2 regions of the Latilactobacillus sakei subsp. sakei DSM 20017 genome follow, and region 1 is predicted to be linked to the other one. Evidence: predicted binding sites of a transcription regulator. Region 1 holds the regulator's gene; the other holds the start of a gene.
What was found. The regulator CtsR, encoded in region 1, represses protease genes until heat stress. The targets are predictions, from matches to a motif close to TTGGTCAAAAAAGGTCAAANA.

Region 1 (4,213 bases):
TTTTGAGAGAACGAAGTTCTTCTCAGTGCGCAAGCACAAATAGTGTGGTGGCGATAGCAAGAAGGATACACCTGTTCCCATGTCGAACACAGTAGTTAAGCTTCTTAGCGCCGATAGTAGTTGGTGGGAAACTACCTGCGAGGATAGGACGTTGCCACGCTATATTTAATGGAGGTTTAGCTCAGTTGGGAGAGCGTCTGCCTTACAAGCAGAGGGTCACAGATTCGAGCCCTGTAACCTCCATTGAGTCGTTAGCTCAGTTGGTAGAGCATCTGACTTTTAATCAGAGGGTCGACAGTTCGAGCCTGTCACGACTCATCGGCCAAGTTACACGCCAAAATGCGGGTGTGGCGGAATTGGCAGACGCGCTAGATTTAGGTTCTAGTGTCTATATAGACGTGGGGGTTCAAGTCCCTTCACCCGCATTCAATTGAATATTCAATGAAAGTTATCTTATTATGCCGACTTAGCTCAGTTGGTAGAGCATCTGATTTGTAATCAGAGGGTCGGGCGTTCGAATCGTCTAGTCGGCATTAAGATGCGGAAGTAGTTCAGTGGTAGAACATCACCTTGCCATGGTGGGGGTCGCGGGTTCGAATCCCGTCTTCCGCTTTCATTATGATTAAGCCGGGGTGGCGGAACTGGCAGACGCACGGGACTTAAAATCCCGCGGTAGGTGACTACCGTACCGGTTCGATTCCGGTCCTCGGCATCATAATGAAAAATGCACCCATAGCGCAACTGGATAGAGTGTCTGACTACGAATCAGAAGGTTGTAGGTTCGACTCCTACTGGGTGCATATAACGGGAAATAGCTCAGCTTGGTAGAGCACCTGGTTTGGGACCAGGGGGTCGCAGGTTCGAATCCTGTTTTCCCGACTGGATACAAAAAGTTAATAAAAAATGCGGAAGTAGTTCAGTGGTAGAACATCACCTTGCCATGGTGGGGGTCGCGGGTTCGAATCCCGTCTTCCGCTTTTTTTGTACCCGTAAATAATTAAATAACTCTCCGGGAAGTAGCTCAGTTTGGTAGAGCACTACGTTCGGGGCGTAGGGGCCGCAAGTTCAAATCTTGTTTTCCCGACTCTCAAAGACTTGTTGTCGAACAAGTCTTTTTTTGTGCAGTTCTTCAAACTTTCCTTTTGAACGAATAATCGTTATAATAATAGTCAACGTTAGTCAAAGTTAAATTTTTAGACTGAATTATAAGCGCTGAAGAATGAAAAAAAGGGATTGATCTATTTGCAAAGTCAGAATATCTCGGATATTATTGAAGCCTATTTAAAAAAAATATTGGCTGACAGCGAGCAGATTGAAATTCGACGCTCCGAAATTGCTAAACTATTTAACTGTGTCCCGTCACAAATCAACTATGTGATTAATACCCGTTTTACAGAACAACGGGGGTATGTCGTCAATAGTAAGCGTGGCGGGGGCGGCTACATTCGCATCGTTAAGGTTCAATTCTTAGATGATCGCGACTTTTTAGAAGCGTTGATTGGTAGTGTTGAGGATCGAATCTCGCAAGCCGATACATTAGCTATTATCCAAAAACTCTATGATGAGCAGATTTTATCGCAAAAAGAGGGGAATTTGGTATTAGCAATGCTCAATGCGCAGACATTAGCCGTCAATGATAAGCAGTTAGAAGAGCAATTACGCGCACGAATGCTAATTGCTGTCTTAGAAAGATTACGTTACGAAATTAAGTAAAGAGTGGGGGATTATCCATGAATAATCTATTTACACCAAGTGCCAAAAACGTTTTAATGTTAGCGCAAGAACAAGCTAAGAAGTTTAATCATCATGCATTAGGGACGGAACATCTGTTATTAGCGCTCGTCCTCGAAAGCGAAGGGATTGCTGGGAACGCACTACGTGAACTCGGTGTGACACCCACTGATGTCTTAGAAGAAATTGAACGCTTAACCGGTTATGGTGATTCAATCGTTGCCATGGGTGTGGGCGGCTATTTGCCATACTCACCTAAAGCTAAACAAGTGCTAGATTTAGCGCGCGTTGAATCACAACAAGCTAACTCAGTCAAAATCGGGACGGCACACCTATTACTAGCGTTATTACGCGATGATGACATTATTGCGGCTCGTATTCTATTAAACTTAGGCCTCAGTTTAGCCAAAACACGTCAATTATTACTCCAAAAGATGGGGATTGATGCTGCAACTGCTAAGAAACGCGCTAAAGCCAGTGCTAAAAAGGTTGATCAAGAAGGCACGCCTACTTTGAATCAATTGGCACGCGATTTAACCCAAATGGCCCGCGAAAATCAAATTGATCCAGTCGTTGGTCGTGATTCAGAAGTTAAACGACTCGTGCAAATCCTAGCACGTCGTTCTAAAAATAATCCCGTTTTAGTTGGCGAACCCGGTGTCGGTAAAACAGCGATTGCTGAAGGCTTTGCCCAACGGATTATCAACGGTGATGTGCCAAGCGACATGCAACAAAAACGGTTAATGATGCTTGATATGGGCTCATTAGTCGCTGGCACTAAGTATCGTGGGGAATTTGAAGATCGTCTCAAGAAGATTATTGAAGAAATCCATGAAGATGGCCAAGTAATCCTCTTTATCGATGAATTGCATACCTTAATTGGTGCTGGTGGGGCAGAAGGCGCAATTGACGCCTCAAATATTTTGAAACCAGCCCTCGCCCGTGGCGAATTGCAATTAATCGGTGCAACAACACTTGATGAATACCAAAAATACATCGAAAAAGATGCAGCTCTAGAACGGCGCTTCGCGACGGTGACGGTTGATGAACCAACACCAGAAGATGCGGAACAAATCTTACGCGGGTTACGACCACGTTATGAAGAACATCACGGCATCACAATCTCTGATGAAGCATTACACGAAGCCGTTGTTTTAGCGAACCGTTATATCACAAACCGTTTCTTACCTGATAAGGCAATTGATTTGATGGATGAGGCGGCTGCAAAGGTCAGATTAGATGCTGTTAACCAAAAATCACCAATCGATCGCTTAGAAACTGAATTGCAATCGTTGGCGAAAGAAAAAGAAGTCGCAGTTGGTGCACAAGACTTTGAAAAAGCCGCTGCCATTCACGAAAAAGAAATTATTGCTAAGGCTAAAATGGCTAAGCGCCAAGCAGCCGAACAAGAAAATGGTGTCCGGACAGATATTCAAGTCCAACCAGAAGATATCGCACAAGTCGTTGCCCAATGGACGGGTGTGCCAGTCACTCAATTGCAACGTAAAGAAAGCGAACGCTTGTTGCAACTTGAAAAAGTCTTGCATGAACGGGTTGTTGGCCAAGAAGAAGCGATTTCAGCTGTGGCCTGTGCAATTCGTCGGGCCCGCAGTGGTTTGAAGGATCCTAAGCGCCCAATCGGTTCATTTATGTTCTTAGGCCCTACTGGGGTTGGGAAGACCGAATTGGCCAAAGCATTGGCAGAAGCCATGTTTGGGTCTGAAGACAACTTGATTCGGGTTGATATGTCAGAATACATGGAACGTTACAGTACGAGCCGGTTAGTCGGGGCAGCACCTGGTTACGTCGGTTATGACGAAGGTGGCCAATTAACTGAAAAAGTCCGCAATAAACCTTATTCCGTTGTTCTTTTTGATGAAGTTGAAAAGGCTCATCCAGACGTCTTCAATATCTTGTTACAAGTCTTAGATGATGGCTATTTGACAGATTCTAAGGGTCGGAAAGTTGATTTCCGGAATACAATCATGATCATGACGTCTAACTTAGGGGCAACAGCCTTACGTGATGACAAGTCAGTTGGTTTTGGGGTCAAAGATGTCACTGCCGATTACAAAGCAATGCAAGGCCGGATTTTGGAAGAATTGAAGAAGTCATTCCGCCCAGAATTCTTAAACCGAATCGATGAAACGGTGGTCTTCCATTCATTAACACAACCTGAATTGCGTGAAATCGTCAAGATTATGTCCAAAGGCATCTTAAACCGCTTAGCGGAACAAGGTGTCAAGATCAAGATGACTGCTGCAGCGATGGATGTTGTGGCTAAAGCCGGCTTTGATCCAGAATACGGTGCGCGCCCAATTCGTCGTGCATTACAAACGCAAGTTGAAGATCGCTTGAGTGAAGCCTTATTGGCTGGTGAAATCACGACTGATACACCAGTGACAATTGGGGCTACCAAAGGTGAAATTACCATTAATAGTAAAAAAGAAAAAACAACTGTTAAATAAAAGTGAGTACCAGC
Region 2 (4,213 bases), 750 kb from region 1:
TAGCATTGTGGGAACATGGGACAATGTCAGTTAAGGAATTAGGTCACCATTTAGAATTAGATAGTGGGACATTAACACCACTATTGAAACGCTTAGAAGCGGATGGTTGGGTTGATCGTAAGCGCACATCTGACGATGAACGTCGCGTTGATGTTTCATTAACAGATCAAGCAGAATCACAAAAACTTGAAATCTACGAACGTGTCGGTAACTGTACCAACTACCTAGATTTCACAAGCGACAAATATCATGACTTACGTCAAAGCATGAATGAAGTCGAAAAACATTTAAATGCCATTCAATCAGACACTGATCGATTTGCTTAAAGCAAATCATGATGAGTGCAAAAATTAAGCGATCGAGGTTCTTGTTTTAAAGAACTTTGATCGCTTTTTTATATTAAAAAGCGCGCCCTTGAACAAATCAAAGGCGCGCTTTACCTATTTAGCTTGTAAAATCCTATCGAGTTCTTCTGGTGTTATTGATTCATCAAAAATGTGTTCACCAGCGATGATTGTTGGGACGAATTTGATATTGGCGGCTTGAGCTTCGTCAACAATGGCAGCTAACTGCACGGTATTATCAAGTGGGCTTAGTTTAAGGTTAGCCTGCATGTATTTATCGAATTCAGAATCCGATAAATCAGGGCGCCACGTTTTTTGATGAGTGTAGAGAAAATGGATGGCGTTTAAAGCAACAGCGGGTTGATCGAAGGGTAGGTAAGTATGGGCGAGGTTACCGATTAATAGATCATCTTTATCCTTGTTATATGGTTTGATGATTCGTCGTACTTTACCGGCTTCGACGGCCTTAGTGAGCTGTTCCTCTGATTTGAGGAACCATTTGCGACAATAGGGACAAGCTAAATTCAAAAATTCAACAAGTGTGACGGGTGCTTCAGGATGGCCAATGACAATGCCACCTTCAGTTGTCACTTGATCACTTTTAATAACACTAATATCCATAATAAAACCTCCTCTGTATTAAACTAAGTATAGCAAATACGTAGCAAAAAAGGACATCACAAGGTTTAAACTTGAGGTGTCCTGTTTGAAGTAATGTCCGGAATGAAAACGTGCTTCCTCAAACTGTCTTTTCCGGTTAAACAAAAAATGGCAATCATGGTTGAAAAACACCATAATTGCCATTTTTTGTTAATCCTCAAAGTCAAAGCGTTTGAGTCAGCACTCTATTTTGGTTGGTTAACCATAATGTCGTCAATCAAACCGTAATCTTTTGCTTCTTGGGCTGTCATGTAGTTATCACGATCAGTGTCTGCTTGTAATTTTTCGAAGCTTTGACCAGAATTATCTGCCAAGATTTGGTTCAAACGTTTCCGAGTCTTCAAAATTTCGCGAGCTGCGATTTCAATTTCAGTTTGTTGACCTTGTGCACCACCTAAAGGTTGGTGAATCAAGACTGTTGAGTTAGGCAATGCAAAACGTTTGCCTTTTGTCCCAGCTGAAAGTAAAACGCTGGCCATTGAAGCAGCCATGCCCATAGCGATTGTTTGAACATCAGATTTAATGAAGTTCATTGTATCCATGATTGCCAAACCGGCTGTCACAGAACCACCAGGTGAGTTGATGTAGATTGAAATATCCTTATCTGAATCTTGCGCATCCAAGAATAGTAATTGCGCAATGATTGTGTTAGCCATTTGGTCGTTTACTTCACCAGATAACATGATGATCCGGTCTTTTAGTAAACGAGAGTAAATATCGTAGGCGCGTTCGCCACGAGATGTTTGTTCGATAACTGTCGGTACTAACATTGAATTGCCTCCTTATATAAAGCTGAGAAGATGGGCTTAACCAAAGTAATTGGTCAATCTTCCCAATAATCTATAAACCAAATTTTACAGCAAAGGTCAACTATGGTCAAATGGTAAGTCCTAAATACTGATTAATTATGTAGGGTGCAATTTAATCCAGAATATGTTATACTATTTATTAGTTAATCAGCACGTATCACTGTAGTATCAAGTATTGTTTGAAGACTTTAATCAACTGGAGTAACCCTGGAGTTACAAGTAGTGTAAAGAGGCGGCTTACGCTGTTTAAACGAGAAAATATTTAGAAACACAAGAATTGAGACATAATTGCATTAACCCAAAAATAAAACCGGCATATGAACATGCCTTAACCGCTAGTGATTTAGTACTAGCGAGCGGCGCCAATTAGTGACTGGCGCCCCGACATTATGTCAGAATTTAATATGCGAAATTAATTAGAAGGCCACCTAGAAATAGGTGGCCTTCGTCAATTCTATTAGAAAACGCCTGATATCAATTAACCGATATCAGGCGTTTTCTAATTTAAGCATCATATTCCGCCAAGTCATAGTCTTGGATTGCCTTTTTAATTTTAGTTGCGTAGTTAGGATCAGTGGCATAACCAGCTTTTTGTAAGAGGTCGGCTTGTTCCGCATAATTAGTGAGGTTGGTGAGTGTCGCGTAAGTGCCAACACTCAGAAAATTACTGTGATCTTGAATTGCGATTTCAAGAGAAGGGTAAACTTTGAAGTAATCTTTAATCGTTGTTCGTTGATTATTTTCGTATTCGTCGGTGTTCATTAGGATTTGCTGCCCTTGGTATTGTCCCTTAACACCAAAAAGGTTATTGGCCTTGGTTGCTAAATCGCTGCGCCCCCAGTCAGATTCGATAATGGCTTGCGCGATAACAATACTAGGTAAAACCTGATGCTTTTTTTGATAGACCAATTTAGCATTTTGACCGATTTTTTTAATGAAGCGACTTTGCCGTTGTTGTTCTTCTTGGTTAGTTTCCCAGGTTCGAGCGGGTGCTTGACTGCTTTGATGTAGGCCACAGCCAGTCAGTAGCACTAATAGGCCACTGAAAACTAGTCCGATCCGTATTTTAGACGTGATTGTTGCCAATGAATTGCCTCCCAATTGATAGTAAAGTTCAGCTTAACAAATAATACGGTAAAAGAATCAAAATACCCCCGAATTTTAGTGTGATTTAGTTAACTTTAAACAAATTTAAGAATAATCGGTTGGATTACAGTTTAGAATTTACGTTGTTCGCGCAATGCGGTACACTAAAGTTAGTACCAAAAAAGCGTTCACAAAGTTTAGGAGGAGTTGTAAAATGACACACAAAATGATTTTAGATTTAGATACTGGGATTGATGATGCTTTGGCGATTGCCTATGCATTGGGTTCACCAGAAGTTGAATTAATTGGCATTACCTCAGAATATGGCAATGTTTTGACGGAAAGAAGTGTCGTCAATAGTCAACAAATCTTACATTTATTGGGCCATCCAGAAATCCCAGTTTATTTAGGGGCTGGTCATTCTACGACGACTAACGACTTTAGCGTGTTACCAATTAGTGCGGAAATCCACGGGCAAGATGGGGTCGGCGAAATCCATTTAACACAACCGCATGCGGATGCCGCTAGTCAATCAGCTGTTGATTTTATATTAGCTGCTTGTCAACAGTATGGGGCTGATCTCAGCATTGTCGCGACTGGTCCAATGACGAATTTAGCATTAGCAATTCAAAAGGATTTACCAACGCTTCAAAAAGTGGGACAAATTGTCATCATGGGTGGCGCGCTCACAGTTTGTGGGAATGTTTCGCCATATGCGGAAGCTAATATTAGTCAAGATCCAGAAGCAGCTGATTTACTTTTCAAGAGTGGGTTACCAGTCACGATGGTCGGCTTAGATGTGACACTCAGAACACTCTTCACTAAGACGGATACCCAGGAATGGCGGGAACTTGCAACGGATGCGGCCAAAGCCTATGCTGATATGGTTGATTATTATATTAAGGCGTATGAAGTAACATCACCTCATTTACATGGTTGTGCCCTACATGATCCATTAGCAGTTGCAGTGGCAATTGATTCAAGCCTTGTGACAACCTTCCCATTGAATCTGAAAACAGAGGTCGAAGGGCCTTCACGTGGTCGGACAATTGGGGACAATGCCCGTTTGGACGATCCAAAAACGAGAACAGCTGTCTGTGTGCAAGTTGATACACCACGCTTTTTAGCTGAGTTCAAAACACGGATTGGGCAACTCTTAAAAGTAGCAAAATAATTAACAAGCAAAAAAATAGTATTATTAAAATGAAGGTCGTATATTAGCGTTAAAGTAAGCACCTATGGCTATATAGTCATGGGGGCTTTTTTGTGTTATTTTTTATAACTAATAATTACCATAAGCATAAAATCACCTTT

Region 2: clpP (ATP-dependent Clp endopeptidase proteolytic subunit ClpP) is a predicted target of CtsR. The motif match lies at 1,867-1,887, and genes of this name have one in related genera.

Annotation. Positions count from the first base shown of each region.
Region 1 covers NZ_AP017929.1:683,514-687,726, forward strand. The annotation lists rRNA gene rrf (5S ribosomal RNA) at 44-160, shown strand; tRNA gene LEUCM_RS03360 (tRNA-Val) at 171-243, shown strand; tRNA gene LEUCM_RS03365 (tRNA-Lys) at 246-318, shown strand; tRNA gene LEUCM_RS03370 (tRNA-Leu) at 342-425, shown strand; tRNA gene LEUCM_RS03375 (tRNA-Thr) at 461-533, shown strand; tRNA gene LEUCM_RS03380 (tRNA-Gly) at 541-612, shown strand; tRNA gene LEUCM_RS03385 (tRNA-Leu) at 627-712, shown strand; tRNA gene LEUCM_RS03390 (tRNA-Arg) at 727-800, shown strand; tRNA gene LEUCM_RS03395 (tRNA-Pro) at 806-879, shown strand; tRNA gene LEUCM_RS03400 (tRNA-Gly) at 906-977, shown strand; tRNA gene LEUCM_RS03405 (tRNA-Pro) at 1,011-1,084, shown strand; gene LEUCM_RS03410 (CtsR family transcriptional regulator) at 1,243-1,713, shown strand; gene LEUCM_RS03415 (ATP-dependent Clp protease ATP-binding subunit) at 1,731-4,199, shown strand.
Region 2 covers NZ_AP017929.1:1,869,236-1,873,448, reverse strand. The annotation lists gene LEUCM_RS09445 (MarR family winged helix-turn-helix transcriptional regulator) at 1-326, shown strand, start outside; gene LEUCM_RS09440 (DsbA family protein) at 441-965, opposite strand; gene clpP (ATP-dependent Clp endopeptidase proteolytic subunit ClpP) at 1,190-1,774, opposite strand; gene LEUCM_RS09430 (glycoside hydrolase family 73 protein) at 2,318-2,899, opposite strand; gene LEUCM_RS09425 (nucleoside hydrolase) at 3,114-4,073, shown strand.